DNA from 2 places in the Ruminococcus sp. MSJ-25 genome. Region 2 is predicted to be linked to the other one. Evidence: riboswitches for the same ligand, from Rfam matches in the RefSeq annotation. Region 2 holds a riboswitch; the other holds the start of a gene.
What was found. Region 2 has a riboswitch for thiamine pyrophosphate ahead of KQH97_RS02810 (energy-coupled thiamine transporter ThiT). Riboswitches for the same ligand answer to the same signal wherever they lie in the genome.
Positions count from the first base shown of each region.

Region 1: it holds a riboswitch for thiamine pyrophosphate, as region 2 does, so the genes downstream of both, thiD (bifunctional hydroxymethylpyrimidine kinase/phosphomethylpyrimidine kinase) here and KQH97_RS02810 (energy-coupled thiamine transporter ThiT) in region 2, are expected to answer to the same signal.

Region 1 covers NZ_JAHLPI010000016.1:149,914-154,114, reverse strand. The annotation lists gene thiW (energy coupling factor transporter S component ThiW) at 1-113, opposite strand, end outside; gene thiC (phosphomethylpyrimidine synthase ThiC) at 436-1,749, opposite strand; gene thiD (bifunctional hydroxymethylpyrimidine kinase/phosphomethylpyrimidine kinase) at 1,746-2,549, opposite strand; TPP riboswitch at 2,609-2,715, opposite strand; gene KQH97_RS08895 (C40 family peptidase) at 2,898-3,887, opposite strand.
Region 2 covers NZ_JAHLPI010000010.1:16,046-20,246, reverse strand. The annotation lists gene KQH97_RS02820 (uridine kinase) at 1-26, shown strand, start outside; gene KQH97_RS02815 (bifunctional diguanylate cyclase/phosphodiesterase) at 180-1,853, shown strand; gene KQH97_RS02810 (energy-coupled thiamine transporter ThiT) at 1,941-2,525, opposite strand; TPP riboswitch at 2,584-2,693, opposite strand; gene recQ (DNA helicase RecQ) at 2,805-4,201, opposite strand, start outside.

The DNA.
Region 1 (4,201 bases), on a different contig from region 2:
TGAACAGGTGCGCACTTTGAAGCGCCGATAGGGAACGAGATGAGCGAACCTACCACTGCAAGGGCTACCAATACTGCTGCGAATACCAATTTGTGAATGTTTGTCTTTTTCATTTTTTATTCCTCCATATCGTATCGCACCGCCGAACGAAAAAGAGCAAGTTATCCAGCGGCGCACAGACCGTGGCTATGCTATCCGCTCACGATCTGACGTAAATTATTTTCGGTCGGTGCTCCATTGCACCCTCTCACCCCGAAACACGGGTTCCCTCGCTGAATACTTTTTATGAAAAAGTTCGCAAGACGCTCCTCTTGCACATTACATTCTTTTTATATCTGCTCTCATGTAATTGTCCGATTTTTCGTACAATTGTCGAGCTGACATTCAATTTTTATCTCATGCGGGCGAACGCTGTTCGCCCCTGCATCGAGTTTTCTACTTCTCTGAGCAGAATTTAACCTCTTTGCCCTCGAGTATCATGTTTGTTGTTCTAACGGCACACATCTTGCCGCACATTGAGCAGGTATGTCTGTCGGCAGGTGGGGTCTGCTCAAAGAATCTTCTTGCCTTTTCACCGTCAAGTGCTATCTCGAACATTTCGTCCCAATCCATCTTGTGACGAGCCGCTGCCATTTTATCGTCCATATCTCTTGCACCCTTTACGCCCTTTGCGATATCTGCGGCATGGGCTGCTATCTTGCTGGCGATAATGCCCTCCTTAACGTCGTCAACGTCCGGAAGTCTGAGATGCTCGGCAGGGGTTACATAGCAGAGGAAGTCTGCACCGCTTGCTGCGGCGATAGCTCCGCCGATAGCTGATGTGATATGGTCATAGCCAGGTGCGATATCTGTTACCAGAGGTCCAAGTACATAGAAAGGTGCGCCGTGGCATATCTTCTTTTCCATTATCATATTTGCGGCGATCTCGTTCATTGCCATATGGCCAGGACCCTCTACCATTACCTGAACGTCCTTTTCCCACGCTCTCTTTGTGAGGTTGCCAAGCTCGATAAGCTCGGAGATCTGAGCGGCGTCGGAAGCGTCTGCAAGACATCCCGGACGGAGTGCGTCACCAAGGGAGATAGTTACGTCATACTCTCTGAGTATTTCAAGTACCTCGTCATAATACTCGAAGAATGGGTTCTCGTTGCCTGTCATCATCATCCATGCGAAGAGCAGTGAACCGCCACGGGAAACGATATTCATTTTTCTTCCCTCACGTCTGAAAGCTTCGATTGCACGTCTGTTGATACCTGCGTGGATAGTCATAAAGTCAACGCCCTCTTCTGCATGGGCTTTTACTACCTTAAGAAAGTCCTGAGCGGATATCTCAAGGAGGTCTTTATCGAGGTAGCCGATAGCGTCATACATAGGAACAGTGCCTATCATGGCAGGCGACTTTGCTACTAGCTCTTTTCTGAAAGTATTGGTCTTGCCGTAGTTTGACAGGTCCATGATAGCTTCAGCGCCGAACTTGATAGCCATATCCACTTTCTGCATCTCAATGTCATAATTCTTAGCGTCCCCTGAGATACCGAGATTTACGTTTATCTTAGTTTTAAGGCCTTTGCCGATACCCTCGGCAGAGAGAGCAGTATGGTTTACGTTGGCAGGGATAGCAACCTGACCTGCTGCAACAAGAGCCATAAGCTCGTTTACGTCCATATTTTCTTTCTTAGCCACTGTTTCCATTTCAGGGGTAACGATACCCTTTTTAGCGGCTTCCATTTGAGTTTTATAATTTCTCATAGAACAGTTCCTTTCAAATCGTAATAGTCATAAAAGTGATTAACGGGGCTATGTCCTTTGCCCACTGTGAATGATTTTTCTATTGCCTCGGTGATATAGTTTTTCGCCTTTGTTACAGCGGAGAGCATATCCATACCGTGGGCAAGGTTTGCAGTTATGGCAGATGACAGAGTACAGCCAGTGCCATGGGTATTAGGCGAATCAACACGCTTGCAGGCAAGCTTATGAACGCCCTCTGGGGTACAGAGATAATCCACAGCGTCGCCGGTGAGATGACCGCCTTTGACGAGGACGTTTTTTACGCCCATATCCATTATTATCCTTGCGGCTTTTTCCATATGGTTTTCATTCTTTATCTCCAAGCCTGAGATAGCTTCGGCTTCGGGGATATTCGGTGTAAGGAGCGTAACTATAGGAAAGAGCTTTTCCCTCATGGTGGAAACAGTTCCGCCCTCAGAGAGAGCGTCGCCGCTTGTAGCGACCATGACGGGATCGCAGACGATAATACTTGGTTTATACTCATTAAGCTTATCCGCAACTGCTGAAATAATTTCGGCAGTTGGGAGCATACCGAGTTTTACGGCATCGACGTGGATATCCTCAAACACAGCGTCTATCTGTTTTTGTATCTCCTCAACGGGTACGTTGAAAACAGACAGCACACGGGTAGTATTTTCAGCGACGACAGAGGTAATAACGCTCATGCCGAAAGTTTCATTAGCGCTGAAGGCTTTAAGGTCGGCTTGTATACCTGCGCCACCGGAGCAATCCGAGCCTGCCACTGACAAACATTTTAACATACTTTATTCCTTTCTTATGGAAAAGGGGAAACAAAAAACCTCCTGACCATGCAGGAGGTAAATTTACACAAATTGCTTCCTACACTGGTATTGACCAACAGGTTCAAAGGGTCAGGTTTTACCTTCTCAACCCAGCGTTTTCGCTTGGGTCCCCCTGCAAACTTTATTCGATTTTTCGCAGTTTTTCTGCTTTTTTATTATAACACTGGTCAGCGAGATTGTCAAGGAAAAATTGTGTATACATTTACATTTGAAACTTACCGATACAGTGCTATGAAACCAAGCGGGCGACCAAAGGTCGCCCCTACAGTTATTCGACAGTTTGTTATGCCGCAAAATCGCTTCGCTTTACAGTATTCTCCTGATAGTGTTTATCTTTCCGCAATACTTGATATTTGCAAGAGGCTGTATTCTGATCCCATAATATGTACTCATAGCATGGACTATTTTTCCGCCGCCTATATACATCGCTACATGGCCATAGTTATTACAGATTATCAGGTCGCCTGCTTCTATATTCTTCAAAGACACTGCTTTTCCCATTTTCGCCTGCGAATATACGCTGTTATACATATTCACACCGGCTTTTCTATAGGCTTGCATTGTCAATCCACAGCAGTCCGTTGCCTTATACTTTGTTCCGCCCCAAACATATCTTCCGCCGTTCATGCTTGCGGCATAATCAACGGCTGTTTTTATTCTTGCTTTTCTCTCTGGTGTACGCTTCACACCTTTTCCTACCTTGACGTACTTACCTTTATGATCGCCTTCATTGATAAGGACATAATTTGCTCCGCCGATATTCTTGCTCTGACCTGCCACACGCTTATTTTTATCGGTAGTGAGAGTACCCGACACAGCCACAGAGGCTTTTGTTTTTGAGGATTTCTTGAACCTACCGTTTTTAAAGCTATAAAGCTGAACGTTTTTATCTATATAATAGTATGTTTTTGCTGCTGTCTTTACGTTGAGGATCGACGACTCTGACTTGGCACTGCCGTTTACCGCTTTGACAGTGACTTTATATTTTGTGGAAGCTTTAAGATAAAGCTTGCCGTCATCGGTTATATTTATATAGTTATCCTTTTTAAGTGCCTGCCATGTATATTTTCTTACATAGCGTCCGTTTACATAGACCTCAAATGTAGTCTTTGAGGAAAAGCTGGTGAGATTTTTTACTCCTGCTTCTATTTTGTTTGAATACGCTTGTCTTTTTATCAAAACAGGTTTTGTCATCGAGTCGGCAGCAGAAGCTGTTATAACATTCACATAAGTCTTAGCGGATCCCTGCGGTGCAAATGCCACAAAGCTTATCATTATAACTGATGAAATTATCACTGCTGTTATTTTTCTTATTATGTTGATAACGGATCAGTCCTTTCCAGTTTTTGTATTCATGTACTTATACGATTTCATGTATATTATTATACATCGTTAATTATTACAATCTGTAATAATTAAGTTTCTATTTTGTAAACACTTATGGCAGTATTATACGTTTCTGTTTATTGTTAGTATACAAATCTCCTATTTTAATGCAGCTGTTGGCGATTTCTTGCATTATTATGAACATCATATCATTTTTTATTAATATTATATAAATATAATTTATGACAATCTTACAAATATAAGAAAAACATCATCTTATGGTT
Region 2 (4,201 bases):
TAGGTGAAAGCAGCTATAGCTACTAAGACGATAAAACGCCGTCGGAAAAGGACGGCGTTTTGCTATGTTTGCTTGACTTTTTTTATAAAAAGTAGTAAAATGAAATAAGGTAAGTACAGGTATTTTTGAAAACGTTTTCCTGAACGTGATCATTGAATAAAAAATTAGTGGGGATAAAAATGAATTTTGATAATGATTTGATGCTTTTCTTCCGAACGATATATGAAGATTCGGAGAATATGGACAAATGCAGTGCCAAGGTGAAAAGTGCTGTGGCTGCTGTGGCAGACAAGCTTGACATCGTCAGAGCGGAGCTTGCAGTGAAAATGCCTGCAACAAAGCTTTGTGAGGATGGAGCAGATATGCTCATGGTGCTTTATGACAGAGAGAAGGACGTGGAAAACGAGCCTTTTGAGGCAAGTTTTCCTTTGTTTGAAGGCGGCTTTATAACAGTGACCTTTTATTCTGGTAATTCCAATGGCTTTGATAACGAGCAAAGGAATATCGTAGAGATAATCGCAAACACTGTTTTTATCCAATTTAACAGGGTAATTATGCAGGAGCTTGTTACTCATGTTATAAAAACGGATATCGAAACAGGTGCAGCAAATTTAGACGCTTTGATAAATTACGCCGGTATGCTTATAGCACAAAACAGGATAGAGGATTTCAGTATAATTTTTTTCAATATACATAACTTCAAATATGTAAATAAGGTATTAAATTACGAACAGGGCGACGTTGTTTTGCGTAATTATACAAAGACTATATACCGAAATCTTTCAGATGGTGAGATGATCGCAAGACTTGGCGGCGATAATTTCGTTATGCTTGTAAAGAACGAATCGCTCAGAGAATATATTGATATGCTCAGCTTTATGAACATAAGGTATGACGATGGCAAAGTATCAAAGGATTTTATTTTTAGTGCAACCATCGGATATTCGTCAACTGTGGGTATAAGATATCCAAGAGAAGTAATGGCTCGTGCAAGCATTGCATATGCTGCTGCAAGACGAGTTGGCGCAGGCCATGTAATGGAGTATTCCGAAAATATAAAACAAGAACTGATGAAAATTCAGGGAGTGCTGTCAAACTTCATGGCTGGGCTTATGGCAGGTGAGTTCGAGGTGTATTATCAGCCAAAGGTACGCATCGAAACCAAGGAGATATTTGGTGCAGAAGCCCTTGTACGTTGGCATAGAAAGGGAAGGTTATCAGCACCGGTGGAGTTTATTCCGCTTCTCACGAATGACGGAAGCATAATAAAGCTTGACTACTATGTGCTTGAAGAAGTTTGCAAATGGCTGAGAAAACGCATAGATATGGGTTTTGAACCCTTGAGGATATCAGTGAATTTTTCGAGGAAGCACCTGGAAGAAAAAAATATGATAGGTAATATAGTTGCCTTGATCGACAAATACGAGCTTGATCACCAGCTTATAGAAATAGAGCTTACTGAAAGCGAGGATTATCAGAATTTTGAGCTTATCACAGAGATCGTGAATGGTCTGAGAGCTAATGGTATCGTCACATCTATGGACGATTTTGGTACTGGCTTTTCATCGCTCAATATGATAAAGAATGTTGATCTGCAGGTAATAAAGATAGACAAGTCCTTTATTCCTCTTGAAAAGGATTATGAGGGCAAGGATAAAGATCTTATAATGTTCTATTACATTATAAAAATGGTTAAAAAGCTTGGCAAGGAAACTATCGCCGAGGGAGTTGAAACTGAGCAGCAGCTTGACTATCTCAGAGAAGTTGGCTGTGACGCTGTTCAGGGCTTTGTGTTTGACAAGCCTCTGCCTGCGGCTGAGTTTGAGAAACGTCTTGCCTGCGGTTATAACTGATAAATAAAAGGACGAACATTTTGTGTTCGTCCTTTTTTTTGCATGAATGAAAACAGCCGCAGACCGCCAGCCTTTTGCAATGTGTGATTATTTATCCTGTGTGGAAAGAATTTTTCTAGTCTGAGGTATCTCAAAAAGTGCAAACGCACCGATAGCTGTGAATATCATTTCAGGAAGCATATATGAGCCGTTGTAAAGCAGGCTGTAGAGTACGCTGTTGTCTGTTGAGAAGCCGTCCCACAGTGCGCCGAATGACTTCCAGATAACAACGCCGCTGATGAAGTGGCAAACAAATCTCAGGAAAACTGCTATCATCGTTCCTGCTATCCAGCCCACTGCGCCTTTCTTTCTGAAAATTCCTGCCACACCGAGAACTGTGTAGGCTGCAAGATAGTCAATGAATATGCAGGCAACGAGCATTACAGGAGAAAGTCCCCAGCCGAAAAGTCCGTCTGTGATACCCTGAATGAACTGAATGAGAGAGAAAACAAATGCCGCTCCAAGACCCTTTGCTACGCCATGCTTAATGCTGAAAACGGCTATAGGAAGCATGGAGAGCAGTGTGATAGAGCCGCCCCAAGGGAGCTTGTATACTCTGATAAAGCTAAGCACTGTTGCCAGTGCCACCATTACTGCACCCTCGACCAGTGTGAGTGTTTTTGAATTTTTCATATTATACCATTCCTTTCTGCGTACAAAAAATGCGTATGCCTGATAAAAGGGCATACGCATAGATATACACACTATTTTCCTACGCTGGCATTACCCATATCAGGTGCGGTCAGAACATCAATTTGCTCTTTCTCAGCCGAAAAACATTCAGCTCCCGTGTCGTTTTATGTACTATTGTTATTATACTGCTTTTTTCGTGGGTTTTCAATAGCTTTTCTGATTTTCCCCACCTAAATTGTATGAAAACATAAATATTTGTCACAAAACCGCATTTTATTATTAGTTTTGTACATCTTTGCTGAGTATCTCCTCTATGTTCTCAAAAATAAATTCCTGCGCCTGCTTTGGAAAAAGTATCGTCTTGTAGCTGTTTCCAAGCTGTGATATTTTTTCACGCTCTATTATTCCTGCTTCGGGGGAAAGTATTGTAGTTTCAAGAAAGCCCCTGCCGTTTGCTCCGTCTTTTGCAAGATAATTTTCACCTATGAGCCATTCTTTTATGGCAAGTTTTATGCTTCTTATATCGCCGTCTGTGCCGAGCTGATAGAAAATGCTGTCGCATACTTCTGAAAGGGTCATATCCTGTTCTTTGCCTGAAAGCTCACCTGCGTGGGCAATTATATATTCCTTTGTGCTTTGACCGCCTTCCGCCATCTGTTTTTGCAGATAGCCCTCTGGGATATATTTATAACCCGAAGCAGCGTCAGGATTTTCCTTGAGATATTTCTGTATCTCAGCTACAAAGTATCTTCCATAACGTTCCTGCTTTGACTTTCCCACTCCTGAGATATTCAAAAGCTCCGTCTGCGTCTTAGGAAGCTTTATACACATATCACGCAGTGAAGCGTCTGTAAGAATGATATATGCAGGCAGACTTGCCTGTGTCGCAAGCTTGCTCCGCACTGCTCTGAGCCGTCCGAAAAGCTCCTTGTCAAATGTCGTAACTTCGTCCCTGCCGATCTTTGTGACCGTTTCGCTCTTTGGCTTTTTCTTTGGAAGGCGTATTGTAATAGTCTTTTTGTCCATTAATATCTCTGCAGACCTTCTTGTAAGGGTAAGCACAGAAAAATCCCCGTGTGAAGTCTGTGTGATGTAATCATCAGCTTCAAGAAAAGCTATGAGCCTGCGGATATAGACATGCGTGGAGTCTTTCATTATGCCGTATGTCGAAAGAGTGGAAAGGTCAAAACGCTTTACCTTTTCGGAGTCTGAGCCTTTAAGTATCTGTGCTATTACACCTGCTCCAAAAGAAAGGTTTCGCTGGTGAAGTCTATAAATGCAGGAAAGCACTTTCTGACAATCCACAGACACGTCAACTTCTTCTGTTTCTCCGAAATCACCCAAACAGCCTGAACAGTTCTGACAAGGCTTGTCCTGCTTCTCACCAAAATATCCAAGGATAAACTCTCTCAGACAGCCGTTTGTGTTGCAGTAATCGGTCATCTTTTTCAGACGCATAAGATCACGTTTGCGTATCATTTCAAGAGTGTCATCGTCAAGGTCGGGATTGTCATGAGAATTGTTTATAAGAAACTTGTTGGTCGCAACGTCCTGACCGCTGTAGAGCAAAATGCACTTTGCTTCGTTGCCGTCACGTCCCGCTCTGCCTGCCTCCTGATAATAGCTTTCAATATTCTTAGGCATATTATAATGTATGACATAGCTCACGTTTGATT